Regions from separate parts of the Aurantivibrio plasticivorans genome, predicted to be linked through region 1. Evidence: predicted binding sites of a transcription regulator. Region 1 holds the regulator's gene; each other region holds the start of a gene.

Region 1 (7,755 bases):
CTCAGCCTTCCGGATATGCAACGCGCCATGTCACTATGGCCCGAACTCAAGCCTTGGGCAGATGCATTGTTAGCCCATTATACAGGCCTACATTTATCAGGGTTTCAGTTTTTCCAATTCAAAGACAATATCGATTTAACATTAATTATTGACGACGCAATAGACGGGCTGAGACATCTCCAGCAAAGCGAACACACGGCACTCTCCGCCGCGAACTTCGCTGGCGTCGATGCATGGTTTTTGGACGGCTTTGCCCCCTCCAAAAATCCCGACATGTGGCAACCTGCTCTCTTCGAAACACTTGCGAACCTTAGCCACACTAACACCACACTTGGAACGTTTACTACCGCAGGGGTTGTAAAAAAAGGCTTAACCAATTCAGGGTTTTCAATTTCAAAAAACCCTGGATTCGGCCACAAACGCGAACAGCTCAGCGCCCAATATGTTCCGCAACCCAAACCCAGTTTAGACAGCTTTAATCTCTCCAGCCGGCGCAGTGAGGAACCTATTCCCTGGCCAGTCGACTTCGTGAATCGTCATCGCGTTGAATGTCACGAACAGCTACCTGCTAGAATAGCCATTATCGGTGCCGGTGTCGCCGGTTGTCATACCGCCGCTGCACTGGCCAAACGCGGCATACGTGTAACGGTATTTGATCGCGAAGCACGTTGCGCACAAGGGGCTTCCGGCAACCCACAAGGCATCGTGTATGGCAAGCTTTCCAAAGACAACGACGGCCTTGCACAATTCAACTTAGCTTCGCTGCTTTTCGCTCAACAACACTATGCGCCATTTTTCGCAGACCCAGAAATCGGACAAGCTTGCGGTGTAGTACAGCTGGCAACCGCTCCTGCCGCCCAAAAGCAATTACCACTGCTCCACGAGCTGTTTGCTCATGCGCAGAACTTCATGCGGTTTTTAGACTATGACGAAATGCAGGCGGTAACGGGCATTAGTTTTAGGTCCACTTCTGATTCCTCGCAAGACAACCAATCAAAGACTGGCATCTATTTTCCGCGTTTAGGATGGCTTGCCCCCCCAAAAGTCTGTGAAGCACTGCTTTCCCACCCACTGATCGAGTTTTGTGGAAACATGTCACTTGATTGCCTGGACTACATCACCGAAGAAGATCAATGGTCTTTAACGTTTAGGTCTGGAAAGCGGGCTCAGTTTTCTCATGTCGTCATCGCGAATGCCAACGACTGCCGCCTACTCCCTCAAACCAGTCACCTACCATGCAAACCTATCAGAGGCCAAGTCAGTGTCAGCCCGACCGCGATAATCCCAGAACTGAAAGCAGTCATCTGCGGTGAAGGTTACATTGCTCCGGCCAATGCACTGGGACAACAAACATTTGGCGCGACATTTTGTCAGTCCAATCTATCGTTGGAATGTACTTCTTTAGACCACCAAGAAAACCTTTCACACATTAAAAAGGCAGCCAAAGGCCTAAATAATATTGATGATGAGGTACTTCTTACACTCAGTGGTCGCGCTGCACTGCGTTGCACGACAACTGACTATTTACCCATTGTTGGACCAGCCCCCAATGAACGGGATTTCTGTGAAACATTCGCTCTGCTGGGTAAAAATGCTCACTGCAGTATCCCAAAAACAGGGCCCTATCTACCCGGTTTATTTATAAATGTTGGACACGGCTCTCGCGGCCTTGCATACAGCCCTCTAAGCGCTCAAATACTGGCGGCGCAGATGTGTCAAACGCCCCTTCCTGTCAGCCAAGATATCGCCACAGCCCTTAACCCCGCCCGTTTTTTGATTAGAGACCTGATTAGAAACAAACGTTAAGTGAACGTAATTGGGCAATTCAGCGCAAGCGTCTACACTTAGGTAAACACCTGCATTTCACCTTTCACGACGCTCTTTACGTTTATGCTAGAGGACAGACCATGTGGCTTAACACTGGACATATCTACGAAAATTTGCCGTCAGGGCTCGACAGTATCCACAACTATTACGAACGCCTTGTACTCGAAGAAATTGCACAGCAGAGCAGCCGTTCAATAGAAGACCAGGATTTCTGTGCCGATGTTGCGTGTGTCGCTCTGAATCGTTTGCCACCTCGCTATATTCGTTATGATGTCGACATGACTTTTTTCTTATCACCGGTAGAACTTCAAGAAATCCATGACAAAGTTACACGTTCAGTCAGCGAAGCACTTGAGTATGTCACGAGTCGAGGTAGAAGAGACGACGTTGAGGACGAGCCCATCGAGCAGGAAGATATCAGTCCCGACCGCGATCTAGGAGAGCACTAGCCACAGCATTCCAACTTCATCCAATCAGCGCCATAATATGCTCCTGTTTAACTGGGGTTCGGCGCATGCAACAAAATTCGATTGACTCGCTTGATAACTTTTCTGCTCTTGCCGTTGGTGCACGTTTACCGGCCACTGTCCTAGCTTTGTTTACCCTATTGGCAATGCCTGTGTTTTGCGACGCCGATGCCATACACCAAATCCCGTTACAGATTGAAAAAAAAGAACCGAGAGATAAGCGAATTTTCACACAAGGGTTTGTCGTTGACGACGATACTTTTTTCGTGAGTAGCGGTCTGTACAACCAGTCTTTCATCCAACGCTATCCTCGCGCGGCACCCGATAAAAGAGAAAACCTCAGTATTCCTCGGCAATATTTTGCGGAAGGGTTAACGATCATGGGGGATTCACTCTATCTCATCACTTGGAAGGCAGGCATTGCGTGGCGGTTCAATAAAGAAACCCTCCAACTACTGAATACCTATCGCTATTCAGGTGAGGGCTGGGGACTAACCCACAATGGAACAGAACTGATTACGAGTGACGGCAGCCATATTTTAACTTTTCGCGAGCCTCAGTCTTTTACCCCTATTAAGTCAATATCGGTCACACAGAACGGGTCTAACGTCAGCGAACTTAATGAGCTTGAGTATCACGACGGCATCATTTGGGCGAATCAATGGCGCAGTCATATTATTTATGGAATTGACAGCGATACCGGAAAGGTCATCGCGGAATTAAATGGCGAAGCGCTGCTTAAGGAAGAAGGTTTTTACAATCGTAGTGGTAATCGGAGCAGCCAAAATGTGTTAAATGGGATCGCATACGATGCGTATCACGATGCATTTTGGGTCACTGGCAAACGTTGGCAGTATCGCTATCTGGTGAAGTTGCCCTTGCCGCCAACCAAAACTGATTAGTGACCACTCGATTGCGCCCTTTTTCTTTCGCTTCGTACATGGCTAAATCAGCGTTTTTCAACAACCCTTCGCGCACTTGGTGCAAACTCTCGTGGTTATCATCTTGCGGTTGCCAAGTACTCAAACCGATAGAGACGGTTAACGGAATTGTCCTATCCGGAGCTTCATAAAATGGGTTGTTAGCCACTGCGAGTCTCACCCTCTCGGCAATGGTTGCGGCTTCTTCTAGATGGCAATGGGGTAACAGAGCGACGAACTCTTCTCCACCGTAGCGCGCCAGCGAGTCCGTTTTGCGCATCTCTGCGCTAATCAATTTAGCAACCTGGCGAAGACATTGGTCACCAACCTGGTGCCCATAGGAGTCATTAATACTTTTGAAGTGGTCCATATCAACAAACATACAGGATAGGCGCTCGCCATGCCTCGCGGAACGCTCCAACTCCTTAGTGAACTCTTCTTCAAAACTTCGACGATTCCGCACTTGCGTTAAGGTATCTTCCTGGCCTTGACGCTGGAGCTGCTCTAACGCGACACAGTTTTCGATACAGATAGCCACCATGGAGGCTAGATGCCACATAAAGCTAACCCCCTTATCTGGACTGTAGCGATTCGCGGAGTGACTAGCGAAATGCAGGCTACCAATTTGCCTGTCTTGCCGCATTAATGGCATTAATGCAGCACTGCCGACAGTAGGCGCACCAGGAAACAGTCGAGAGGCGGCTAACACGTCGAGCGGACCTAAAATAACCCGTGGCTGCTGCTGATAAAGTCCGAAAAAAAACTCGGCATTGTGACGGACTTGTACGAGGTGTTTCGCCCCATCAAGCTCAACGTCATCTAACAAACCAGAGATGGCATAATCAGGGTCGTAGAGAATGAGACTGACTGCCGCCAGATCAAAATGAGACGTCGCACCTAATAGCAACTTCTCTAATAGCTCTTGAAGTCGTTTGCAGGATAACAACTGGAATTCAAAATCATGGAAGCGTGATTGAATCTGCTGATTCTCCTCAATCCTGAGCAGCAAATTGGTTACCGTCTGACGCAGACGTTGATAGTCCTCGGGCTCGGTCATAGACGCTGTTAAATCCTCATATATTCAGGCTTACTTCCTATTGTAGCCCCAAGAGTCGCATGATTCTTCAAATAGACACTCATCTTTGTGACTCGTCGCTCTTATGACAGCCAAACTCAGGAAACTCTCCGATGAATGCCTTCCTTTAACCCAGTATTTTACTAAACTATGCACCACGCATTTGATTGATTTTAAATAAGATATTTTTGACACTTTGCCACTCTTACCCTACCCTTGAGCCCCGCTAAATGAGGTGCTAAAGGCCTCTTATGGGCTTGATTAACGACTAGGCGAGAGTGTGGATAAATCCTATGACCGAAACCTCCTGTAACGTGTATCCTCGTTGTCACGTCAACCCAAATATCTCTTGCGGTGACTGCCGCCTTAATACCATCTGCCTCCCTATTAGCCTGCACGTCGATGATGTCGCAAAAGTCGACAAAATCATCCAGCGCGGCCGCCCATTGCAGAAAGGCGAGTACTTATTCCACCCACAAGACGAGTTCAAGTCCGTCTATGCTGTGCGCAGCGGGACGGTGAAAACAATATCGATTACAGGCGAAGGACAAGAGCAAGTCACAGGCTTTTACCTACCGGGAGAAATCCTAGGCATGGATGGTATCGCTACAGGCAGCCATACCAATGCGGCCATATCATTAGAAACATCCGCCGTCTGTGAAATTCCCTTCTCCAGATTAGAAGAGCTTAGCGCCCAGTTGCCCAGCTTGCAGCGGTATCTTTTCCGTCTGCTCGGTCGGGAAATTAGCACCGATCAGCAACTCATTACGTTACTCAGTAAAAACAGTGCTGATCAACGTATAGCCACTTTACTGCTGAGTATTTCTGCACGTAATGGACGCCGTCATTTGTCTGCGACCGAATTTCGCCTGCCCATGTCCCGCGCCGATATAGGCAACTACCTTGGGCTAACCGTCGAAACTGTTAGCCGAGCCTTGAGCCGCTTTCAAAAACAAGGGCTCATCTCTGCAGATAAAAAAGAGATAAGTATTCTCGACATTAATGCGCTAAAAAAGATGGCGAATGTCAATGTCGTAGATGAGGCGTAGCATTAGCTACTCCCGCCATTACCTTACTTTTTACCAAAATCTAATGTAGCACCGATGACTGAATCTCGCCTCCAGCAAACACTTGCCGCTATTGATCACGTTAACAGTGAAGACGCAAACACCGAAGTCGTTGATGGGCAACCGCAGCCGAAAGAATTGATCTATGGCAGGCGTATGAGCGAGTGCTTGGCGACTTACGCACCAGACGCAAGTGAAGCGCTACAGATTGCCGCACGCGGACAACACATCAAGCGCTGGGCCATCCCCCGTGATCAATACCCCAAAACACGGGCTGGATACCTTCAATGGCGGCGAGAGTTAGGTAAATTTCATGCAGAACAAGTGGCCGAGTTGATGGGCGATAACGGCTACGATGAGGCGACTATTGATGCCACCAAGGTACTACTTACCAAAGCCCAATTACGTAACAACCGTGATGCTCAAACGCTTGAGGACGTTATTTGCTTGGTGTTCATCCAGTTCTATCTGACCGGTTTTGCGAATACCCAAGCCCCAGAGAAGCTCATTACGATAGTGCAAAAAACCTGGGCCAAAATGAGCCAGAAAGGCCAAGATGCCGCGCTTAAACTGACTCTCAGTGATGCGCAAAAAGCGGTTATTGAGAAAGCACTCGCTTAGTCGTTCGTTGCCCTCTTCTGGCACCCCTCTCCCCTGATGCTTCATCTTAAGCACAGTCAAACACCGTTATTCCGTGACTACACAGGCAAAAAAGAGTGACAGCCAACGTCGGATTGTGCGCCATTTGAGAATGAACGGTCGAAAAAACTGCTGAAATGCGGATCGCTCCAACACCTCAAAAATGGTCAATTATTAAACACAATTAGGGTTTTTATAACCTCAGAATAGCGATTTAAGCGCTTTAATAGCCACAATTTGGTGCATTTGATTATAAAAATCAGTTCCTAAGACTATTTAGTTACGAGCTAAGTAATGGCGTTGACTTGATTTTGGCCTGTGATATACATCACAACAACAGTGTGATGTTTACTCTGACAACATAAAATTATAAGGGACACCACCATGAAAAAATTATTCGGTCTCAGTTTCCTGCTGGCGTTAGCATTCCCAGTATTCGCATGTGATGAAGCATGCCAACGCGATAGAGCGGAAGCCTTGCAAGGTTCAGAATTCCCTGGCTACCTGTCTTGGAAATTTTGCGAGGATACTAAAGCGTCATTTGTAGAAGGTGATGTGCGAAGTTTGGAAAAGTACCGCGATACCCGCATCAATATCCAACATAAGCGCCGCATGAAAAACATTCAAAACTTTGTGGAGCAACGCAAAGAATGGCTGGTCGAATGTGACAATTACTTTGTCGCAACGAAAAACGGTCGAATTTTTCAAGACGACAAAACCACTCAAGAGATTTTCTCGGCAATGGACGACGTAGCCAGCGAACTCGCCAGTGCGATTAATGGCGTCACTTATGTCGCTGAAAGTGAAGAAACCGCTCCTACGGCCATCATTGGTGGAAAGTTTGATTCACTCTTCAAGATGGTGGACGATCATAAGACTGTCATGATGCTCAAAGGTCAATTTGTTCGAAATTAATTGCCTTAAACGTTGAGTTCAACAATCCCATAAAAAGCCCTAACGGGCTTTTTATGGGTAATCAGTAAGGGTCCTTCACCCTAAACTACTCCGCTTTGCTTCCCCCTAAGCATTGGGGTGAATCCGTCACGCTGACTTGTTCTGACCATTCCTTCGGCGTGTAAGTATGCAGAGCCAGGGCGTGTACACCATGACTCATTTCCTCTTGTAGCAGCTGATACACTTGCTGGTGTCGCTGCACGGGCCGCTTGCCTTCAAAGCTTTCACTGACCGCAACCACTTTAAAGTGAGTTTCAGAATTCTCCGGTACGCTGTGCATGTGACTTTCGTTAATAACTTCGAGGTGAACTGGCTGCAACCCCTGTACTAGTTTGTTGTCGATCATCTGCTGAATAACCACTATAGCTCCTAATTAGGCTTGCCAATAATTTTGGAAATTATAACGCTGATCAACGATGATATTTGCGCCATTTTCGGTTATTTTTACACCTACACGCTCGATTTTTACGCCTTTTGTGCTAAAAATTAACCAATAGTGGTATTCAAAGCATAACGAAGGACTCGGGAATCGTAATTCGATATTAGCGGATACCATTATTTGCGTTTAGCATTAACCTCGATTCTGTCGCTCAAGATCTTTTAACAGTCGTTGTGAGCGTTAGGCGCACCCGTTGAAATTTAGTTGTCGCTCTGAGATTTTTGCATGTTCAGGGTTGAAGGTAGGTCCAGAAAATGAATAGCCATAACTCTCCAGTCTTTATCGATCGACGTAATAATGATCGCCGTACTGACCATGATCCCTGTGAGAAGCTCGACATAGATCTCTATAACCGCAAACGCCGCAA
Region 2 (7,755 bases), 1.6 Mb from region 1:
ACTAACGCCCATGTCGATGGAGCGATGGCAAGCGCTTGTCAACATCGAAGATTTTTCGCGATCTTCACAATTACTCAAAAACTACTGGAACGGGCAGCGAGATCATTTTGCTGGCGAGTCTCGTGTTCGCCACAAAGATGGGCATTGGGTATGGGTTCTTGAATCTGGAAAAGTAGTCGCTAGAGACAATAGCGGAAAACCTACTCGCATGGTAGGAACCCACCTCGACATCAGCAACCAAAAGAACGCTCAACTGTTGATAGAGCGATCGAGGGAGGAGCTTCAAAAGTTTTTCGATTTATCATCAAACTTAGTATTTATCGCTCAACTAAATGACCGCTTTGAAAAAGTAAACACCGCCTTTTCCCACATACTAGGCTGGAACGAAAGCCATATTCTCACCCACACCTTTTTAAATTTCGTTCTGCAAGACGATGTTAAAAGCACCGAAAAGGCACTTGCCAAGCTAAACGCAGAGAACACTACAATAACCTTTAATAATCGTTACCAGACGCGCGATGGCGATTCAATTAGTATTATATGGAACATCGCTTTTGATCCAACGACCCACAGAATTTATGGCAGTGGCATTGACATCACTGACCTTGAAACAGCTCAACAGGCACTCGCCGACACACAAAAGGAAGTACAAAGTTTCTTTGATGTATCTGATACGTTCATGGCTATTTTCACTAAAGATGGGATAGTCCACAAAGCTAACCAAGCGCTCATCAGCGCATCCGAATACTCTGAAGACGATATTATAGGAAGCCATTTCACACGCTTCATCGATCCCAAAGACGTCAACTTGCTCCACAATGCCCAACAAGCACTGTTGCAAGAATCTGATACACAGCCGGTACAATGCCAATTCATCTCAAAATCCAATAAGCAGTTAACACTTTTGTGGCGTTTTGCCATACACCCCACTAAGTCACTGTACTATGCAACAGCCATTGATATAACCGCTCAAGAGAAAGCAAAAGAGAAAATTCAACACCAAGAATTTTTGCTACAAGAAATGAGCAATCAAGCAAGCATTGGTGCATGGGAATGGAATTTGGAAAGCAACCAACTCACCTGGTCGGCAACAACCAAAGCCCTACACGACCTTCCCGAAGACGCCGAAATTGAGGCTGACACATCAAGCAATTTCTTTAAGGAGGGACCCGAGCGAGAGAAAATGCGTCACCTGATAAAACTGTGCGTGTTAGAAGGCAAGGCATTCAATGAAGAAACACAAGTCATTACCGCAAAAGGCCGCACAATCTGGGCAAACATAACCGGGCGCGCCGCGCTAAAGCAAGGTAAGTGCGTTCGCATATATGGATCATTCCAAGACATTAGTTCGAGAAAGATCGCCGACCAACAGTTACAAAAGGCCAATCATGAACTGCAATCACAAATGATGCTATCTCAAGTAATAGCTAAATCGCTCACCAAATTTATCGCGCACGCAAACACATCAGACGCCTTCGATGAAATACTTCAAGACTTACTCATAATGACGGACAGTCAATTTGGCCTTATAGGAGAAGTTCGGCATACAGATTCTGGCCAACAATATGTGAAAACGCTTGCGGCCAACGATGAAGCCTGGAGCAAAGACCTCCGAGATCACTACAAAAACCTCTATCCATCGGGCGCAGAAATTTATGACCTCGACAACGTATTTGGAAAAGTCATTAACTCCGAGCTGTATATTATATCCAACAACGACAGCAATGCGCATATTCTCGCAGACGCCTCCTCTACTCATCCATTACTAGATTCATTTTTGGGCTTACCCATAGTACGTAATGACCAAGTTATCGCACTCGCTTGCTTGGCCAATAGAGAAAACGGTTATCACGAAGGTCTTGTCCACTGGTTGACGCCTTTGCTTGCCACCATCGGTCAAATTATTGAAAGCATTAATATTCAGAGAGAAAAGAACCGCACCGAAAAAGAACTTGTTTCAGCAATGAAAGCGGCCGAAGCAGCCGTCAAAGCAAAAAGTGAATTCCTCGCCACCATGAGCCATGAAATTCGTACACCAATGAATGGCATTCTTGGCATGCTCAACCTCTTACAAAAGTCAGAGCTTACAAGAATCCAACAGCGTAAGTTAGATATAGCTAAAAACAGTGCAGACTCACTTTTATCATTGATAAACGACATTCTAGACTTTTCTAAAGTCGACGCAGGAAAGCTAGACCTAGAGGTTCTCGAATTTGATTTGCGTTCAGTATTCGACGATTTATGTGAAACCATGGCTCTACGTGCGGAAGAAAAACACCTAGAGCTAATATTGGATTTAGCCGATATTAGTTTCATGCGAGTAGAGGGGGACCCCAGTAGAATTAGACAAGTACTGACCAATTTATTGGGGAATGCCATTAAATTTAGCCAACGAGGGGAAGTGGTTGTTAGCGCAGAAGTCAAACGAGACGGTGATACCGTTTGGCTTAACGCGAGTATTTCTGACACAGGTATCGGAATTCCAGCCGATAAGCTCGCCAATCTTTTCACGCCGTTCACTCAAGTTGATGCAAGTACAACGCGAGAGTTTGGCGGGACAGGGCTGGGGTTAGCTATTTGCAAAAAACTATGTGATGCAATGGGCGGTGGTATTTCAGTGAACAGCACGCTCGGACATGGCAGTCAATTTAGCTTTCGCATTCCTCTTCGGTTTATTAGTCAAGAGCTACCGAGCGCCTTATCGCCTAATGACGTTATTGTATTATTAGACATTAAAAATCCGTTCTCTCTAAACACATTACAAAAACAATTGAGTGCCTGGGGTCTAGAATGCCAAAGCTTGCGCGACTTTACTGGCGACGACATTATGACGAGTAACCGCCTGCTAAATTCACGGCGCTACTTAGTACTCATAGAGATGTCTTCAGAGCCCAATTCAGAACATTTAACCACCCTAAAACAAGCGGCTACATCCGCAGACGCAAGCCTAACAATAATGCCGATATTGCCAATGAATTATCGAGGAGACCCATCCGTACTCACAGACCAAGGCTTCAATAGCTGTATATACAAACCACTTTCAGCAAACGATTTATTGTTCGCCATCAATACAGCAACCGCATCCAGCGATGTCGAATTTTTCTCGCAACCAGAGGCCGCCGGTAGAAAAAAAGTAGAACAATGGCCTAAGTCGACCCGGGTGCTTTTAGTCGACGATAATGCGATTAATGTTGAAGTTGCCAAATTGATGCTTTCCGAACTTGAAATACATGCCGATGTCGCCACAAACGGGAATGAAGCGATCCAGTCGCTACTTAATTCTGGCGCAGACCCATTTACATTGATTTTAATGGACTGCCAAATGCCAGTCATGGATGGCTATGCCGCAACAAAACTCATTCGCGAAGGTCAGGCTGGAATTGCTTATCGCAAAATACCAATAATCGCCATGACCGCCAATGCAATGACGGGCGACCGAGAACGCTGTGTCACCGCAGGAATGTCAGACTATCTAAGCAAGCCCGTCAATGAGGATCAGCTTCTGGCAAAACTGCAACGATGGATTGGCAAAGCGCCCTCCCCAGCCAACGATGTCGAGACCAACAAAACAAGTAAGACGAAAACGCCACAAGACTCATTAGAGCACAACCTGGACCGCACTCAAGAGAACCGCGGCGACAATGCGCCCAACCCCTCACCACCATCAGATGCCGATACTGTAGCTAATCATGACATCTGGTTGCAGGATGAAGCTCTCACTATGCTGAAGGGGCGCCACGATCGCTTGGAAATACTTCTAAAGATGTTTTGTGACTCGTCCACTGAGCGTCTAGAGGCAATAGAAACTCACTTTGCCGACAATGATCTCGCGGGAATTCGCTTCGTTGCCCATTCAATTAAAGGCAGTGCAGGACAACTCAAGGCGCAAAGGCTCCATGTCATTGCGGCGGCAATGGAACTCGCGGCTAAAACCAGCAATTCAACACAGGCGCAAGCGCTCAAAGTCGATTTTATTGAAACCTTTCACTCAACAGTCAAAGCTTTTCGTTCCTACCTCAATTACTAATGTGGCTAAAATAAAGCGATGGCGCATTAAACAACTTCAAAACCACTTTCAATTGATATTAATCAGCTACATTACTGGCCCCCGACTATAGAATTCTCCGCCGTCTAGACTACGTTTATAGCTAAATTTAGGGATACTCACCCTGGAGATAGAATAACATGGCCGAAAAAATCGTAACTCTCTACGATGAGGGTACCCACACATGCCTCCTCTTTACCGGACTAGTCGAGGGAGAAGGCATTCCTAGCAATCAACTGGTTATCATCGATCACGGGGAAGCGGCTCTTTTCGACCCAGGCGGAGAACTAACGTACACCCCTTTATCAATCGAGCTATCAAAATATATTGCGATCAAACAATTGAAATACGTTTTCGCCTCACATCAAGATCCAGATATCATCACGTCTCTGCCCCGATGGCTCGTCCATACCAACTGTAAAGTGGTTACATCCAAACTTTGGGCACGCTTTCTACCACACCTAGTCTCTGATTTTATTTCAGGGAAAATGGATAAATCCTTAAACAATAGGCTCATCGAATTACCGGACAAAGGCGGCAAACTTACATTGGGCGAAGCGCCCATCGTTGCCGTTCCCGCACACTTTCTGCATTCTGTTGGCAATTTTCATTTCTATGACCCTATCAGCAAGATTTTATTTTCTGGTGATGTAGGCGCAGCCATTACGCCCGGGCAAGATCACGTCCCTGTTGATGATTTCGAGTCTCATTGCCCCCTAATGGAAGGATTCCACAAGCGTTACATGGCTTCCAATGCGGCATGCAGACATTGGGTGAAAACAGTACGCAAACTGGATATTGAAATGATGATTCCGCAGCACGGCAAACCATTTTTTGGCAAGCCTATGGTGAATCAATTTTTCGACTGGTTTGAGGAACTCGAATGCGGAATCGACTTGCTCGCAGATTAAGTGGCGATCAGAAAGTGATTCGATGACTGTGAGATTTAAGCCATTGTTTCGCTTCGTTTGTTTGCGGGCACAATTTTTCCACCAGCCGCCAAAAACTAGCGCGATGATGGCGGTGTTTGAGGTGACTCACCTCATGAGCAACTAAATAATCAATCACCCATTCCGGTGCAGCTAAGACATACCAATTAAACTGTAATACTCCGTCCGCGGTACAATGTCCCCACTTAGTTTTCGTCGCCCGGACTTTAACACCTGATACAGTTTTTCCAATCGACGCGGCTAGCCGATGCGCCTTAGCTGTCAACAAGGTTAATGCTTGGGCTTTGTACCACTCGTGAATGGCTTTACGAACTTTGTCCGGTTCTATCTCTCCCCTATTCATCCGAACGCCGACACACAACCCTTCTTCGTTAAGCATTACCGTCTTTCGAGGTGCGTCAAACAAAATCAGTGGGTATTCTTCACCGAGAAAGCTATATAACTCTCCGGCTTTGTAATATTTTTGCGGCGTTTCATCCAATACAGCCTGTTGCTTACTCAGCGTATTGAGCACCCAATCTCGCTTTGACTTTACGAAAGCAATTCCTTCATCTCTCGAAACAAATTGCGGTGTCATTAAAAACACCTCGCCGTTGCGTACCACAATTTCGAGTGTGCGACGCCGAACAGAGCGCTTGATAGTGAGCGAAAAACCGAGCTCACCCCGTTCAGGTGAAAGGCTATCAAACAAATCGAGGGCAATGGGTACACTTGTTTTAGGTGGGCGTCTAATCACGTCGAATCAAATCCTGGGTAATCTCTAGCAGCGTTAATTTCTGCTGAACATAAGCCCCCGTGTCGATAAAAAACATATTGCCCTGTTGCCGCCAGTCATGGACGATTGTATGACCGTGAAAAGTGGCATCGATACCTCTCACTATAAATTTTTGTTGCTCTCGGATAATACGCCGCCCCCACAATGCGCGCCAGATTTGATCGGCATTAAGCTTCTCACCAGATCGCATAGTGTCCCAGTCATGAGTCGGTGTTTCTGCGTGGCAAACACCAACAGTATGACCCGACGATGTATCGATGGTGCAGGCAATAGGCAACTTCGCAATCTTAGGTAGGTAACTAGCAACTTCAGACTTGTCTGCTTTGGACAATTCAAGATACCAATCGCCACCATTTTTTATCCACCCCTCCCAAGAAGGAGATTTAGCGCCCGCGTTAATAGCGGCGAGCATCATATTCTCGTGATTACCCTGGACAGAATAAAACCAAGGTTCATCCAAAAGGCGCAAACAAGCCAAACTACTGGGCCCACGATCAACCAAATCACCAACGCAAAACAAACGATCGGTCTGAAACGAAAAACTTACTCGACTTAATGCGTCACCCAGCAAATCGATGCACCCATGTAGATCCCCCAGGACAAAATCTCTACCTTGAGTATTAACCGGATGTTCCTTGAAGTGGACGTATCGAATCATGGTGCGACCTAAACCGTTTTAAGCCCCCACAATGTCCACAAACCAATGCCGACAAAACCAATACCAGCGATAAACGTTAATGCTCGCTCACCAACATACTGAGATATGTAGCTCCCCGCTAATACGCCAATGGCAGACGCTACAATGAGGGCCAGACTGGACCCGACAAATACCGCCCATTTGCTGACATCCTTATCCGCCGCAAATAACATGGTCGCCAGCTGCGTTTTATCGCCCAACTCCGCAATAAAAACCGCTATAAATACGGTGGCTATAATCTTTATATCCATTGTCACCCAAAAACTAGTTGATCATTCGCAAGTTAAAGACTCTGCCCTATAGGCAAGAAGAGGGGAAGGAGTATAATGCTCAGCTGCACTTTTTGTAACAAGCACCTATTTCTATCCACTAGTCGAAACTCACGTTGAGGTGATTCCGTTGTACCTAAACAAAGCCGATTTGGCGCAATGCCAAGCCTGGGAAGCTGAACTTTCCGACGCTTATGATTCACTAAAAAGCCAGCAATTAAATTTGGATATTACTCGTGGTAAGCCTTCGAGCGAGCAATTAAACCTCTCTGACAGCTTGGATGGCATTTTAAAGGGCAACTATAAAGCTGCCGACAATACAGATACGCGCAACTATGGCGGCCTTGATGGAATTACCGAGTCGAAGAAACTAGGTAGCTATCTACTCGGCAGCCCCATAGAAAACATCTTAGTCGGCGGCAACAGTAGTCTTCAGCTGATGTTTCAAGTCGTTCTGACGGCACACCACTTTGGCCTCACCGGCGCCGAAAGCGCCTGGTCATCGTCTGGCACTGTGAAGTTCATCTGTCCAGTCCCCGGCTATGATCGTCACTACACCGTAACCGAGACACTTGGCATCGAGATGGTCACCGTCGAAATGAATGACCATGGCCCAGATATGGACGCAGTAGAAGCGCTCATCAAATCTGACGACACAATTCGTGGCATGTGGAATGTTCCACGCTTTTCCAACCCTACGGGTATTGTTTACAGCGACGAAGTTGTAAATCGTATTGCTGCACTCGGCAAGATTGCCCACCCAGATTTTCGTATCATGTGGGATAACGCCTACGCAGCCCACCAACTGTCAGACGACGCTCCTCAAGTAGCCAACATTTATGATGCTTGTAAGGCGCAAGGTACAGAGGATAGCGTTATTCAATTTGCCTCAACATCGAAGATTACACACGCGGGCGCAGGGGTATCGTTTATTTCAGCTTCCCCAGCTAACCTTGCGGGAATCAAAAAGGTGCTCAGCGCTTGCACCATCGGCCCTGATAAGGTCAATCAACTTCGTC
Region 3 (7,755 bases), 1.2 Mb from region 1:
AAAGACTTAATCAAAGCACCCTGAATCATCAAACGCGGGCATTTTTGTGTAATTGAGGTTACAGTTAGGGTTACAACATTAAGAAATGTTGACCTGCGAGATAAAAACTAGAGGTTTGTCACACTTTTCGGCAGGAAATTGAAATACAGCCTATCGCTACATCATTTAGGGCAAAAGTGACAATCAGAAATTAGTTTTGCATATACAAGAAGTAAAAATGTCACCATCCAAACTACCCACCGGAATGCATGCCGGCCCATCAGTTGATAACACACTTTTTCGGCCTAGGTTGTTACGTCAATTAAATCAAGATAGTCACCGTTGTGTGTGTTTATTTGGTGCCCCGGGTGTCGGTAAATCAACCTTGGCTGCGCAATTTCAGCAACAATTTGAGGGTGAATCAATTTGGGTCAACGTTGAACCGGACAAAGATTCCGTATCACGTTGCGCAATGCACCTTAGTATGCGGACTGCGGAGCATCTGCCTAATGAGCCTGCCGGTGATGACAGTGCAGTGATTGAAAGATTTTATGCGCAGTGTGAAAAACCGTTTTGTTTGGTGATTGATGATGCGCACCATCTTACCGCGAGTGAGCGCGGTTATCGTTTTATTGAGGCATTGATTGCTCAGTTACCTGGCCATGGCCGACTAATATTGACGTCACGCGACTTAATTGCCGGGCCAATTGCCAAGTTTGTTGTCAAACAACAATTGATTTGCCTCGATACTCAAGCGTTGCTGTTTGATGCTCAAGAAATGTCGACATTGTTTGACCTGCTGAATATTCCAGAAGGCGAGGTCGCTCGACAAATTGTGCATCAAACGCAAGGGTGGGTAGCAGGGGTCGTTATTTTTTCTCGGTCCCTAGACGATGTTGGCAAAGCCTCCGAACCGTTGTCGAGGTATGGTGAAAAAACCTTGTATGACTTTTTGTTGCACGAGGTGTTCGAGCCGCTGACAGCGAAGCAAAAGTTTATACTCCTTCGATTGGTTGCGTTGCCGCTATTCAACGTCGGTATGCTCCAAGACCTCATGTTGTTGGATCGAGATTTGCTCATAGAGTCGCTAGATAGAATTCGTTTATCAACTGGATGCTTGTACGCATCAAAAGCGGGATTTTCAAAAAGTGATGATGTTTGGTATCAAATGAATCCGGTGTTTAAGCGGTTTTTGATGCGGCATGGAAGGGAGACATTAACGAACAGAGAATACTTCAACATCGTTTATCAGTCTGGTCGTGTACTAGAGGCCGCTGGTGCTACGCGTTGGGCTGCAGAAAATTATTGTCAGGCGTCATCCTGGCAACAGCTCATTAGCTTGTGCATGCGGGAAGGTAAGGTGTTATTGGAAGCAGGTGAGCACGAAGTTCTGTTGGAGTGGGTCGAAGCCATACCGCAATCAGTTAGGGATCAGTTGCCGTGGTTGCTTGTGCTTTACGGCCGAGCTCTCAGCGTCATGTCGCTTCCCGATGCGTCAAAAGAGTGGCAAAAAGCGTCGATTCAATTTGAGCGGGAAGGAGATTTTGCCGGGCTATATATGACATGGGCAGGCACCGCGCTCAATTTCGCGTTGGGCAGAGCGGATCTTTCGGGTATAGATGAACACTTTGATAAATTACATAGGTTGCGTCGTCGCTGTCCGCAATACCCAAGCCAGGAAGTTCACATTACTGTCATTATCGGTGTGATGTGGTGTCTAAATTGGCGATGCCCGGAAAATTTCGAATATGGAACGCTTGCAGAAGAATGCGAGGTTTTGCTGAGCGAGGAGGAGGACCCAACAGCGCGCCTACGCTTGATTGCCGTGTTGCTTTGGCATTTCTATAATTATGGTTTCGTTCCTCTAACGCGCGACGTTGACACGCTATTGGATCAAATTCCTTCGCTTGATACCGTCGAACCTCAAACAGCATTATTTTTCTTGCTGATTAAATCGATGTACTTGGCGGCTAGAGCTCAAGTCAGTGAAGCTAATCGTACCACCGATGAAGCAGAGCAGCTGCATTTGTATGAGGGCTTGCCTGCAAGAACCAATTTGCTCAGTGGTAGGATGACGACGTTTTTGCTTAACGATCAACCGGAGAATGTTGGCGAAGAGGCTCAGCAACTTCGCACTCACCCTGAAGCACGGACGATTGAAAAGATAAATGCAAGAATTAGTGAGGCGTGGTTGTGTGTGCAGCGTGGAAACTTTGCGACGGCTCAACCTATTCTCAATAATGTGCTTAAAAAAGCACGCTCGATGTCGCATAGTTTTGGTGTGTCTACCTGTTATTTTTTGTTGAGTGTTGTGAATTTTCGCCTTGGTCAATATGAGGCATCACTAAGTGCATTAGATGAATTGAAAGTTATGCGGCTTTCACATATTTCGCGTTTGGTGCAGTACAAAGTGCTGTTGTTGGAGGCGTGGATTGTTATTCAAGGTGCAAAGCAGGATGCCTATCAAGCCGTTGCAAAAGCGATTTACTTTGCGAGGGATAACGATATCGTTAATTTTCACGGTTCGGTTGGTTTGTTGTTATCTGATGTCTATAGTCAAGCCCTCGACCTGGATATAGCGCCTGATTTCGTTTGTCAGCGTATCGTGCTACAAAAAGTGTCGCCGAATGATCTTGGGAGGACATTGATCAATTGGCCGTGGTCGGTAAGAATTCGCTCACTAGGTGAGTTTAGCGTCACGTTAGATGGGCAGAACCTAGATTTGGCTAAGCAAAGCGGCCGTCCAATACAAATGTTGAAATTGTTGGTCACTCGAGGCCGAGAGCCGATATTGATATCAGAATTAATTGAGATATTGTGGCCGGAGCTAGATGGCGAAAAAGGGTTTAATAACTTCAAAGTAACTTTATCTCGATTGAGAAAGTTGGTAGGTCGAGATGCTGTTATACAGCAAGATAATCGGGTTTCATTGAGTCGTCAGCACTGCTGGGTCGACGCCTGGGTTGTTCAAGGGGAGGTTAAACGGCTGTTACACCGTCAAAGTTGGTTGTCCGCGAAGTCTTCACGGTTACAACGCTTGATTGATGTATATCGTGGGCCATTCCTCAATGCCGATAGCGATTTTTGGGTGTTGCGTTATCGAGAATCGTTACACAAAGATTATCTAACCTTGGTCAAACGATTGAGTAATCACTATTTGCTGATTGGCTATATTGATGATGCCATTGAGTTGGCGAGGCGTGGCTTATCCGTCGATGAAACTTATGAGCCGCTTTACGTCGTGCTGATGAATTGTTTTTCCAGTCTTAAGCAAAAGTCATCCATTATGAATGCCTTTGAGCAATACAAAGAAATGCTACGGATTCGGTTTGGCTTGGAACCGTCACCTCAAGTCCAGGCTGCTTACCAGCAATCTTTACGCAATGCGATTTCGTTATAGAGATATATTATGCAGATTTGGGTTGATGCCGATGCTTGTCCAGTGGTTATTCGAGAGGTATTGCTGCGAGCGGCTCAGCGCGTCGCCGTGCCAATTACCTTTGTAGCTAATTCACCCTTGCAGTTACCATCCTTGCCAACTGTAAAGTTTGTGCAGGTTGCAAAGGGCTTTGATATCGCTGACAACCTTATTGCTCAGTCCGTTGAGAAAAATGATCTCGTGATTACTTCCGATATTCCGCTAGCAGCAGAGGTGGTTGATAAACACGGTGTGGTTATTACCAGTCGTGGCGAAAAACTGACTGCGGCAAATGTGCGTGCTCGTTTAAATATGCGGGACTTTATGGAGACGATGCGATCGAGTGGGTTGGTGCAATCGAAAACGCCGAGCTTATCTCAAAGTGATAGGCAACAATTTGCGAATCAACTTGATCGCTGGTTGAATCAATTCCGTTCAGAAAAGGCTAAGAATACATAACATAATTATTGAAGATTTAAGTTTTCAGCGATAAAAAAGGCCTCAGTAGAGAGGCCCTAGAAAACACCCATTGTGTTTTTTGTTGTCGGTGTTTAAACCTTTTACTGTTTAGAACTTAAAGGCACCGCCAATCATAAATACAGTCGGATCAATTTCGATATCAGCTTTAATTTTTGCGCCCACATCTAGGTCAATGGTCGCCGTTGTGTCTAGGTCAATTTGCCAAATCGCAATATTTAATCCAAACGTGTCGGTTAAAGCAAAGTCAGCACCAATTTGATAGGCCAGGCCGACAGAGTCATCTAATGATACGTCGCCGTCGCTGCCCAAAGCGTTTGCGGCATCTTTGTGAAGCTTTTCGCCAAAGAATAAAGTGTAATTAACACCTAAACCAATGTACGGTTGAAACTTGCTTGTGGTGGAAAGTGGGTAGTATTGTACATTCAGTGTTGGTGGTAATTGTTTTGCTTCCGCTAGATTAAGACTTCCGGGAACAATGCCGCTTACCTCTGCTTGGTGAGAGAACGGCGTAGAGGCTAGCAGTTCAAGGGCAATGTGGTCGGTGAGCATGTACGCAATGGTTAAACCAATCTCTGCATCGTCATCAACGGTTACATTGGTGCCAGTTAAAGTTGCTGGCAGAGGTAAACCTGTCTGAGTAACAGGGTCGCTGCCAGACTGCTGGTTCACATAAGCCGCACCTAGACGCACAATGCCGTCACCTTTTTCGTATGCCATGGCAGTAGTAGAGCCTATCGCTAGTCCTAGGCTTGCAATAACGGTTGTTAATTTTGATAGTTTAATCATATTGCCCTCAATCATAGTTATGATGTTACGGCGTGCATTGTAGGGCGTAGAAAAAACTTGGAGATGACCTGGATCAATCAGATGAAATTATCTGAATAATTTGCGCAGGCGTGTCATTTGGGGTGGCATTAAAATCGTTTAATAAAAAGAAGTCGATGCCTCTAATGCAAAAGTGTTTACTTCTCAACGTTGTATATTACTTTTTAAACGCATTTAAACAGCGCTCCTTACCGAAGGTGAGATCAATCATCGGTGCAGGGTAACCTGCGTCGAGTAGGGCGGGGTCGCCGGGTTTATGGATCACTTTTGCAGGTAGGTTTGTTAGTGCTGGTAGCCACTGTTTTATGAATGTTGCATCGCGATCAAAGCGCTCCGCCTGACGTACAGGGTGTAAAATTCGGAAGTAGGGGGCGGCGTCGGTGCCGGTTGAGGCGCACCATTGCCAGCCGCCGTTGTTCGAAGCGAAGTGGCCGTCCGTTAATTGTTCCATGAAGTAGCGCTCTCCCCATCGCCAGTCGATGAGGAGGTACTTGGTGAGAAAGGTGGCGACAACCATCCGCAAACGGTTGTGCATCCAGCCGCTGTGGTTCAGTTGCTTCATTGCGGCATCGACTAAAGGAAAGCCTGTTTCCCCTTTACACCAACGCTCGAAGTCCTGTTCGTCGTGTCGCCATGGCACTGACTCGGTTTCGGGTTTCATTGGGCAGTTTTTTGAAATCTGAGGGAATGCCGTAAGCAGATGAATATAAAATTCGCGCCAAATGATTTCGCTCAGCCAGGTATCAGGCCCTTCTTTTTCACATACCAAATCGCCCTGATTGTGGTTGCGTAGCAGGTGTATGCATTGCCTGGGCGATATTAGCCCAATGGTTAAAAAGGGCGAGAGTAGACTTGTGCCTTCAATGCTGGGTAAGTCGCGCTGGTGATGATAGTTGTCGACATCGCGCTGAATAAACTGCTTGAGCTGTTTGAGCGCCTGTTTCTCGGTGACTTTCTGTTTCTGGTGGTATTCGTCGTCAAAGTCAGTGGTTGGTAATTTTAATGGTTTTGCCTTGATGCTGCCTTTCGCTGCGGGTTTTGCTAGTGGGTGTCGGTCGTAGTCTGCATAGTGACTCAGCCAGGCACGCTTGAAAGGGGTGAATACTTTAAAGGGCGTGCCGCTTTTTGTGCTGATCTTTCCAGGCGGTATGATGATATTGGCGTTACTACGGATAACGTCAACCGAATGCTCGGCGCAGCGTTTCGAAACCTGTGAGTCACGTTGTTGCTCATCCAGTGCGTATTCGTAATTGAAAAACAGGCTATCGATCTGGCATTTTTTTGCCAGCGTGAGAAGAGAATCTGCGGCGCTATCGAATGTCTTTGCATTGAGCACATGCAGCTTGATGCCAAGCTGCGCTAGCTCGTCATTGAGTGATTGCAGTGCGCTATAGGTCAATCCGAGTCGGCGATTCGAGACGTGGTGCGTGTTCCACGTTTCTTCGCAAAGCAGGAAGCAGGCGCTTACTTCATGTGCTTTTTTACAGGCGTTGTGTAATGCGGGGTTGTCGTGAATTCGAAGATCGTTGCGAATCCAGACGAGCGCATGCTTGTAGTCTTTTGATGACCTTGAGTCAGTTCCCACGTGTCGATTAAATCCTTCAGCAAAGTGCCAATATCAAGCGAGATGGCTTCGCAGTGCCAATGCCTCTGGATAAGGTTGCATAAATACTTGCTCGGCAATGTATTCGTCGGGCGAGTGGTGAAAGTGATGTTGCAACATAGTCATCGGTGTGATCATTGGAATAATCCCTTCCCGGTATTGCTCGATAAGTTCGCGCAACCGTTGTCGTTCGGGACCGGAGATGTGCTGCTTTAAATATCCCTGTATGTGATGCATGACGTTGGCTTGGCTGCGTCGTGTTGCAGGCTTTTTCAGCGCACTCATGATCAGCGTGATGGTTTTATCGGCCAATTCATCAATAGGGTATTGTTTTGCATTGGCCAGTAAGGGACCGATTTCTTTATAAGTGCTGACGTCATGAGCCGTCACCAAATACTTGTGGCGCGCATAGAACTGGAGTAGAGCGTTTACCGTTAGCTCACTGTGTCGCATTTGTTTCCATTGATGGTAGACATAAACCCGTGCTACGAAGCTTTCTCGAAGATTGGGGTCGTGCAGACGGCCGTCTTCCTCGAGTGGAAGCAGCGGGTCATGATTCATGAGTGAGCTGACGTAAATTCCCGTGGCGTCATTCGCGGTAAAGTTTCCTTTCGCATTGTAACGACTGACGCGTTCTAGGCCGCAGCTGGGGGAGTCTTTAACAAGAATGTAGCCACAGAGGTCTGGATGACGAGCAAGTTGTTGCTGCGCGTATTGCTCGAGTGGTTCGGTGACGTCGATTTTCTGGGTAGCTGAATCGGTAGCAATCAATTTCCCCTCTTTTTCGACAATGCGAATGGGTTCTCTGGGGACACCCATGCCGATGCCGACTTCTGGGCAGATGGGGGTGAGATCCATAAATTCTTTAAGTGCTTCGACGTGGCGATGCTTGCGCTTATGCTGGCCATTAAAACGCACGGGCTTACCCACGAGGCAGCTACCAATGGCGACAAGAGGTTTGTTTGGATTGCTAGTGATGCTGTGTGAGGTGTTTCGGTTTGTAGAATGCATGTGCTACTCCAGTTAATCCAGCCACACTAATCATACGCACGAAAAGCATGTTTGGATTAACGGAATAGTCTGAGTTGTTAGATCAAAAGAGTCTGAAACTCTAGTCGTCGCTATCCGCCATACCGAGTTCTTTGAGTTTACGTGTCAAGGTATTGCGGCCCCAGCCAAGCAAGTTTGCGGCGTCACGTTTGCGTCCGGCGGTATGTTTAAGTGCGGTTTCGATAAGTGCCCGTTCAAACGTCGGCACCGCTTCGGAGAGAATATCGTGCTGGCCTCTTGCAAGCGCTTGGTCTGCCCAATGGCGAAGTGCATTCTCCCAATCACCCGCTGGAGCGCTAGCTTCCTTCTTGTCGAGTAATTCTGGTGGGAGGTCTTCCAGGTGAACCTCTCGCCCAGAAGCCATCACTGTAATCCAGCGGCAGGTGTTCTCAAGTTGGCG
Region 4 (7,755 bases), 970 kb from region 1:
GATTATGTGTGTCGTGCTGGCGGTGAGGAATTTGTTGTCATTCTACCGAATACTCCCGAAACTGAAGCACAGTTGGTTGCGGAGGACTTGCGGTCGGCGATTTTTGAATCGGTGCTTCTCGCTGGCGGTCCCGTCAGTATTAGCTGTGGCATCAGCAGTGTGTGTTCGGGTGATTCGCCTGACTCGTGGCTCAAGCGATGTGATATTGCCCTTTACCAGGCCAAAGGCGAAGGCCGGAATCGCGTATCTGTGTCTCAACAGACTAACGTGGTGCCAAACAGTGTAGCCAGTGCCTGATTGTCTGATTCAGCTGGGTTCGGTGCTCTGCTCCGCAGTGAATGCTAGATGGTCTACTCTGTAAGTAACAGAGTCATTGGGTATCGCGGTGCAATCGCTGAATCAACAATATCAAGTTTATCGACAAGTCATTGGGCAGGTTCTGAAAGATAGTGAGAAGTTACCCAGCCTGCCCAGCGTAACCCTCAAAATTCGCCGCGCTATCAGTTCCGAGAATACGACAATTGAGCAGTTGGCGGAGCTCATTTCCAAGGATGCTGCCCTAAGTACACTGCTACTAAAGGCCGCCTCTAGTCCAATCTACCGCCGTGCCGTCACACCTAAAACTTTACCTGAGGTCATCGGTTTACTCGGATTCTCCAGTGTAAATAGCCTGGTGATGTTACACAGTGTACGCAGCGTTATGGTGTTGCGCAGTCCGTCGGTAAAAAAATTGTTTGCCCAAACATGGCGGCGCTTGGTGGTAAAAATGAGCGTCGCTGGCTTTCTCGCCAAGCAACTCAAGAGTGTCTCGGTGGATGAGGCGCAAATGGCGAGTATGTTGACGGAAGTTGGGGCGCTAGCGGTGCTTTCAGCGCTATTGGAGTTGGACGCAGCCCCAGATTCTGATACCTATGTCAGTTTGTGCCGCAACTACAGTAAATCTCTCGGTAGCATTTTATTGCAAAAATGGAATGTGGATCAGCAATACATTGACGTCGCGAAGCGCTGTGGTGATTGGGCTGATACGGATGGAGTGAGCGTGGGGTTGCTGGATGTGGTAAACCTCTCGATCTACTACGCGGTCAAGTTCACGAACAAGTCTGCTTCGCTACCTGCCATTGGTGAGCTTGCTGTATACAAAAAACTCTTGCCTGAGCAACGTCGCTGCAAACACCCCGATTGGCTTGATGTAATCTTCGACAATAAAGCTGATATTCAAGCGTTGGTAGAAAGTTTTCGTTAGTCGAGCCTTGGTCTTTGCTGTGTTATTGTGCGGCGCCCAAACCGATTGGTATGGCGAGGTTGCTTTACAACGTTGAACCGGAATTTCGTTTTATGAATAAATTTTCTGAAATTATAGGCGCTGCCCAGTGGCAGGGTGACTCCGTCACGTTTAATGTCACTGAAGATTGGGGCCAGGGGCGGACCGTCTTTGGTGGGATGCAGGGCGCGATGGCTGTAACCGCCATGCGCGGGGTTTTAGGAAATGATGTTCCCCTAAGGAGCTTGCAGGTGACATTCATCGGCCCCGTTTTTTTTGGCGACGTGACCGTCAATGCTAAAGTGTTACGTCAAGGAAAGTCGGCCACCCAGGTGCAAGCGGAAATTTACGATGACGGCAAGCTACGTTTAATCGCTGTCGGTATTTTCGGCACCGATCGACCGTCTGAGCTGGCAGACGTTCCCACTGCGGAGCCAGCGAAACGCGGTCGTGATGAGTCCCATCGGGTAAAATATGTTGAAGGCATGATGCCGGCATTTACTCAGCATTTTGAAACGCATTTTGCCGAAGGACCTAAACTATTCTCTGCCACCAAACATCCACGAGCTATCGCTTACTCAAGGCATCGCGATGACGATATGGTGACCGAGGCACATTTGGTGGCGTTAGGTGATGTAGCTCCGCCAGTCGCCATGGCGGCGTTGAGTCAATTCGCGCCCGCCAGTTCAATGAATTGGCAGCTCGAATTTGTGCAGCAGCCCAGTGCGCTGACAGATAAACCGTGGTTTCGTGTCGATGCCGAGGCTCTTGCCAGCGGTCAGGGCTACACTTGGCAAAATAGTGACTTTTGGGATGAAGACGGACGCTTGGTGATGCTGAGCCGTCAGTGTATAGCGGTATTTGGATAACGGTAGCGGGGGGGGGGCGCTGCGTTAGACGAGTTAGCGATCACCGCTTGTGGCGGGTACAGCAAACCCCAAGGCTTGGTAGACGCGCTGGACCAATTGAACGCTTTGCATGATCGAAACATGGTCGTCGCGCGCTGAAACAATACCTAAATCCGTTAGTGTAACGCTCTCATGTGGTTGAATGCCTTTCATCTCAAGGCAGCGTTTAGCGCAGTGTAACCCGCAGCCGTCGATCGTGATCACTCGCTGTTTAGTTTTGCAGGCCTGTACGATGGGTAGAATATTTGCCCCAATGCTGGATGCCGCTACCATGTCTGCGAGCCTGTTTTCACTCAGCGAAACGGCAATATCATTTGCCACCTTGGCTACCTGTGAGCCACCAGCGCACGCGACAACGGTAGGCCTTTCAGGCACCTGTTTGTTGGAGTCGTTTGAAGGCACGGCATATTACCCAGTTAAAAATTAGGGGTTATTGTGCAGAAGGGCTACTACTCTGACCTTGATGTAGATCAGGCGTGTCGGAGATACGCTCTTTTTACTCCGAAGTCGTGGATGTTCTGATGCAGGTCAACATGAGGTTCGGGTAACAACGTTACTATGCCCGCCGCTCAATGCCATTACTGACGGGGAATGTTTAAAAGATGCAAGCACCAAGCTGGGACCCAACACTGATTCAGCGTCACGACAAGTCTGGGCCGCGCTATACTTCGTATCCGACAGCGCCGCAGTTTCATGAAGAGTTTAGCCTCGAGCAGCTTGAATCGGCTATTGAGCGAAGCAATGCGAGTAGACGCCCGCTCTCGCTCTATTTCCATATACCGTTTTGCGACACCATTTGTTACTACTGCGCGTGTAATAAAATTGTTACCGCGAATAAATCACGTGCGCGACCTTATTTGGATTCGCTGTTTGATGAAATGCGCTTGATGGCGGAGAAAGTCGCCAGCGATCGTCCGGTTAATCAGTTGCACTGGGGGGGTGGGACGCCCACCTACATAAGCGATGACGAAAAGCGCGAGCTCATGGGGGTGACGCGAGAGTTATTCAATCTTCATGAAAATGATACTGGTGAATACTCTATCGAAGTACACCCTGGCCAAATGGAAGTCGGCACTATAGGTGTATTGCGTGAGCTTGGTTTTAATCGTATCAGCATGGGTATTCAGGATTTCGATCCACTTGTTCAGCGAGCCGTCAATCGCTTCAATAGTGTTGAGCAGGTGAGTGAGTTGGTGTCGGCTGCACGCCAGAAAAAATTTCATTCCATTAGTATGGATCTTATCTACGGCTTACCGATGCAAACGCTTGAAACGCTTCGAGCCACTGTACAGTCGGTTATAGAGTTGTCACCAGATCGGATATCGCTGTTCAACTACGCCCATCTGCCCCACCTGTTTAAAACGCAGAAGCAAATCGATGAACGCCAATTACCGAGTGCCGATACAAAGTTATCGATGCTTGAGTTGGCCATTACTCTGCTGACCCAAGCGGGGTACGTTTATATTGGTATGGACCACTTTGCAAAACCTGATGATGAGTTAGCGATAGCGCAAGAGAAAGGCGAGCTGCAGCGCAATTTCCAAGGCTATGCTACCCATGGGAATTGTGACATGTTTGCCTTTGGTGTCTCTTCAATCTCGGCAATCGATAATATTTATGTGCAAAATTTTAAAGATATTCCCGGCTACTCTGCGCCAATTGCGAGCGGTCAGCTACCGATGCAGAAAGGGTTGGTACTCAGTGAAGATGACTTGCTGCGGCAGTACGTCATTAACCGCTTAATTTGTCAGTTTGAATTATGCTTTGCTGAAATCGAAGATAAATTTGGTATTAATTTCACGCAGTATTTTGCAACAGAATTGCGTGAGCTGAACGAACTTACCGCCGATCACCTCATCGAATTGGCACCCACTCACGTTCGAGTAACACCTCAAGGACGATTGTTAATCCGCCGTGTCTGCATGGTATTTGATGCCTACCTGCGCCAGCCGACAAAGCAAAGTTTCTCTCGGATCATCTAAGTTGCCCTAGTGTTCGCCTGCATAACCTGTGGGCGGCAGTTGTCTGTCCTCAATGATCTGCCCCCCCCCTTACCCTGTATTACCCTTCGTTTAAATAGAACGATATGGGCGATATTTTACGATTTTAATTTATATAACCGAATATATACTGGTGTTAATTCATAGCAAGCACCTATTCAATGTCTTAAAGGGTGCGCGAAATTAAAGGAGGTTTAGCCCCGATGTATATTCGACAATCGCATGATCGTGGAACTGCCGATTTTGGATGGTTGCACAGTCGTCACAGCTTTTCGTTTGGTTCTTACTACGATGCCAATCACATGGGGTTTGGTGTGTTGCGAGTCATTAATGATGATCGTGTCGCGCCTGGAGGTGGCTTTGATACTCATGGCCATCGCGATATGGAGATTATTTCCTACCCTTTGTCTGGAGCCTTGGAGCATAAGGACAGTTTAGGTAACGGGTCGGTAATTCGCACAGGAGATGTGCAGCGAATGTCTGCAGGGACGGGTGTTTTGCATTCGGAATTTAATCCGTCCTCAACGGAGGCTAGCCACTTTTTGCAAATATGGATTTTACCTAATCAGACGGGACTTGAGCCGAGTTACGAACAGCAGCACTTCTCAGAGCAGCAGCGGAGAAACCGACTGCTTCCCATTGTGTCTGGCCGTGGTATCCCAAATACGCTGAAGATTCACCAAGACGCTACGCTCTATTCTGGCTTGTTTTCGGCTGGTCACGTCCAACAACACGCTATCAGTGGAAAGCGGAAAACGTGGGTCCATGTTGCAGAAGGGTGTGTCACCCTATCCGCAAATGGGGTGGACGAGGCAGTATTAAATGAAGGCGATAGTGTCGGATTGCAGCATGATGGGGAGCTAGTGTTCCAGGCCCAGGTCGATAGCAATCTGTTGGTGTTTGATCTGCCTGCTTAATGGCATTTTTTAAAGGTTTTATAATCATTTGGAGATTCTTATGAGTAACAAGATTTTATTTTTAGCAGGCAGCGCGCGAACGCAATCGGTGAATAAGCAATTGGCCAAGCAGGCTTACGAACTTGCCTTGAAGAAAGGCGCCTCGGCAACCTTTATTGATCTAGCGGATTTCGATATGCCCCTGTATAACGGGGACTTAGAGGCTGAGAGCGGCTTGCCTGATAACGCTATTAAGCTTAAGCAAGTATTTACTGAGCACCAGGGGTTGTTCATCGCTTCGCCGGAATACAACTCTTCGTTCTCGCCGCTGCTGAAAAATAGCCTCGATTGGATTTCTCGACCTCATCAAGAAAATGAGACGCCATTAGTGGCCTATAGAGGCAAGGTCGCTGCGCTGGCTGCTGCGGCACCAGGGCACTTTGGTGGCTTGCGTGGGTTGGTTCCGCTGCGTATGTTACTCGGTAATATCCAAGTGAATGTGCTACCGAATCAGCTGGCGGTTCCCTATTACGGAAAAGCCTTCGATGATCAGGGAAAGTTGATTGACGAGGCTGGGTTGGCTCAGCTTGATAATTTGGTCGACGATTTGATCGCTTCGGTAGAGCGTCTTTAGCGAGCGTGAGTGACCCAATTACTCGTCGCGCATGCGGCGTAGTGTAGTGATAAAGCGGCGAGCTACTGGTCCAAGGGATGCTTCATCTGGCGTTACTAAATACAGCGTCTGGTGGCGAGTTGTGCCTGCTTGTAATGGTAACTCTACAAGTTCACCGATACGGATCGCCTCATCGATCTTGGTGCGTGGTAGCCAGGCGTACCCAAACCCACGTTTGATCAAATCGATAGATGTATCTAGGTTCGTGACAGTCCAGCGCTGTTCAGCCTCAAGCCACCCAGAATCTTTACTGTGATGCTGGCCAGAATCTCGAGTTACTATTTGCCTGAAGGCTTGAAGGTCTTGAGGTGACAGCGGAGCGGGCTTGGCAGTAAGAGAGTGATGAGGGCTGGCGACTGCGACAAATTCAACCTCGGCTATTTGCTCTGGCAGGATGCCAGGCGGTGCGGACGCTGAGATAGCGACTGTCACTTCCCCTGACGCGAATAATTCGTTACTCCCTGAGAGTATGGTTTCCCGCAACTCCACTCGGGTAAACGGGTAGTGTATGGACAGTTCGTCAAAGGCTCTATAAATCACCTCGTACGGAAAAATGCTGTCTACAGCGACCGGAAAGTGGGTCTCAACATCATTTCCCAACTGCTGGGCTAGCTCCTCTATTCTCTTAACTTCATCCAAGACCAGGCTTCCGCGCCGCAACAGCAATTCTCCTGCTGAAGTGAGCGTCGTGCGTTTGCCCTGAGTGGTTACTAAAGTGACGCCAAGAGAGTCTTGCAGCTTGTGCACGGCTGTATTGATGCTTGATTGGCTTTTATGAATCGCGCTGGCGGCCTTGGCGAAGCTACCGTGTTTAATAAGGGCTTCGAGCATACGCCATTGTTCAATGGTGGTCTTCATAAAAGAGGCCGCTGGTTATCGCCGAAACATCGGGTAAATACACTAATTTACGTGTTTGGCGTGGTTTCTTGGCAAGCATAAATAAACGGCCATTGTATGGGATAGTTACACTTGGGTTAAGTAGTGTTGTTCAGGGGGGTTCCGCTTTGCGAAATATTCAGTGATTCGATAACATCTCCGCCACTGAGCGTCGAGAGCAGTCTTTTCTCCATTGAATTTCGGGCAGCTTGCCTGACTATTTTGGGTCTAGGTGATGAGCTGTTAGAGAAAGATGGGGAATATTTCACTGATACTACTGATTTATTCGAAGTCATAACAACGCATATTGATAATTAAACGCACATTCACAGATTTAGCCACAAGAGAGAATGCATATGGTCAACCAAGGTATCCGAACTGGATTATTTGTAGCGGGTTTAGTCTCCGCGGCGCTACTTTCTGCGTCCTCAGCGTTTGCTGAAGACTATGAGCCCAAGCGCCTTGCGAATGGCAAGCCGGATTTTAACGGCGTTTGGCAGGCTACTGGACGAGCCAACTACGATATTGAGCCTCATTCAGCGCGTGCTGCGATGCAGCTCCGTGAAGGTCCTTTTGTGCCAGTGCCCGCAAAGGCCGTTGTGGCTTTAGGTTCTGTTGGGTCTGTTCCTGCAAGCCTTGGTATTGTTGAAGGCGGCAAGATCCCATACAAGCCTGAAGCGCTTAAAGTTCGCGATGATAATGCGGCTAACTTCTTAGAAAAGGATCCAGAGGTAAAATGTTACCTTCCGGGTATTCCTCGCGCTAATTATATGCCGTACAGCTTTCAAATCTTCCACAATGAAGATGCGCTATTCTTTGCTTATGAGTACGCTGGTGCGGTTCGCAACGTCGTATTGGAAGATCCAGGTCCGGCACCTATTGATTCTTGGATGGGGCAGTCTTGGGCAAAGTGGGATGGTGACACCTTGGTTATTACGGTAACCGACCAAAACGGTGAAACTTGGTTGGATCGATCTGGCAACTACATTGGTTATGGTGCAACAGTCGTTGAGCGTTTTACCCAAACCGGGCCAAACACCATGGATTATGAAGCGACCATTGAGAACCCAGAGGTTTTTACCAAGCCTTGGACGATAAAAACCACCATTTACAAAATGGCGGGTAAAGATGCTCAACTTCA

What was found. Region 1 encodes FNR, which switches genes on or off when oxygen is low (the NO sensors DNR and NnrR bind a similar motif). Its sites were predicted from a motif close to TTGATNNNNATCAA; they were not measured.
Region 2: ACZ5NB_RS14275 (oxygen-binding di-iron domain-containing protein) is a predicted target of FNR. The motif match lies at 4,080-4,093, and genes of this name have one in related genera.
Region 3: ACZ5NB_RS01835 (OmpW/AlkL family protein) is a predicted target of FNR. The motif match lies at 4,727-4,740, and genes of this name have one in related genera.
Region 4: hemN (oxygen-independent coproporphyrinogen III oxidase) is a predicted target of FNR. The motif match lies at 2,630-2,643, and genes of this name have one in related genera.

What each region holds. Positions count from the first base shown of each region.
Region 1 is NZ_AP036020.1:1,554,760-1,562,514, reverse strand. It holds gene mnmC (bifunctional tRNA (5-methylaminomethyl-2-thiouridine)(34)-methyltransferase MnmC2/FAD-dependent 5-carboxymethylaminomethyl-2-thiouridine(34) oxidoreductase MnmC1) at 1-1,806, shown strand, start outside; gene ACZ5NB_RS06955 (late competence development ComFB family protein) at 1,908-2,276, shown strand; gene ACZ5NB_RS06950 (glutaminyl-peptide cyclotransferase) at 2,342-3,196, shown strand; gene ACZ5NB_RS06945 (DUF484 family protein) at 3,129-4,271, opposite strand; gene fnr (fumarate/nitrate reduction transcriptional regulator Fnr) at 4,583-5,338, shown strand; gene ACZ5NB_RS06935 (DUF4202 domain-containing protein) at 5,393-5,977, shown strand; gene ACZ5NB_RS06930 (hypothetical protein) at 6,380-6,910, shown strand; gene ACZ5NB_RS06925 (BolA family protein) at 6,996-7,310, opposite strand; gene ACZ5NB_RS06920 (hypothetical protein) at 7,643-7,755, shown strand, end outside.
Region 2 is NZ_AP036020.1:3,195,020-3,202,774, forward strand. It holds gene ACZ5NB_RS14270 (PAS domain S-box protein) at 1-4,027, shown strand, start outside; gene ACZ5NB_RS14275 (oxygen-binding di-iron domain-containing protein) at 4,186-4,956, shown strand; gene ACZ5NB_RS14280 (M48 family metallopeptidase) at 4,964-5,731, opposite strand; gene ACZ5NB_RS14285 (metallophosphoesterase) at 5,724-6,428, opposite strand; gene ACZ5NB_RS14290 (TMEM165/GDT1 family protein) at 6,437-6,718, opposite strand; gene ACZ5NB_RS14295 (aspartate aminotransferase type Ic) at 6,867-7,755, shown strand, end outside.
Region 3 is NZ_AP036020.1:400,686-408,440, forward strand. It holds gene ACZ5NB_RS01825 (BTAD domain-containing putative transcriptional regulator) at 218-3,379, shown strand; gene ACZ5NB_RS01830 (YaiI/YqxD family protein) at 3,389-3,856, shown strand; gene ACZ5NB_RS01835 (OmpW/AlkL family protein) at 3,965-4,663, opposite strand; gene phrB (deoxyribodipyrimidine photo-lyase) at 4,860-6,287, opposite strand; gene ACZ5NB_RS01845 (YbgA family protein) at 6,321-7,316, opposite strand; gene ntrC (nitrogen regulation protein NR(I)) at 7,417-7,755, opposite strand, start outside.
Region 4 is NZ_AP036020.1:585,034-592,788, forward strand. It holds gene ACZ5NB_RS02630 (GGDEF domain-containing protein) at 1-297, shown strand, start outside; gene ACZ5NB_RS02635 (HDOD domain-containing protein) at 386-1,243, shown strand; gene ACZ5NB_RS02640 (thioesterase family protein) at 1,336-2,130, shown strand; gene ACZ5NB_RS02645 (putative zinc-binding protein) at 2,164-2,571, opposite strand; gene hemN (oxygen-independent coproporphyrinogen III oxidase) at 2,772-4,151, shown strand; gene ACZ5NB_RS02655 (pirin family protein) at 4,373-5,086, shown strand; gene ACZ5NB_RS02660 (NADPH-dependent FMN reductase) at 5,127-5,699, shown strand; gene ACZ5NB_RS02665 (LysR family transcriptional regulator) at 5,718-6,596, opposite strand; gene ACZ5NB_RS02670 (hypothetical protein) at 6,971-7,755, shown strand, end outside.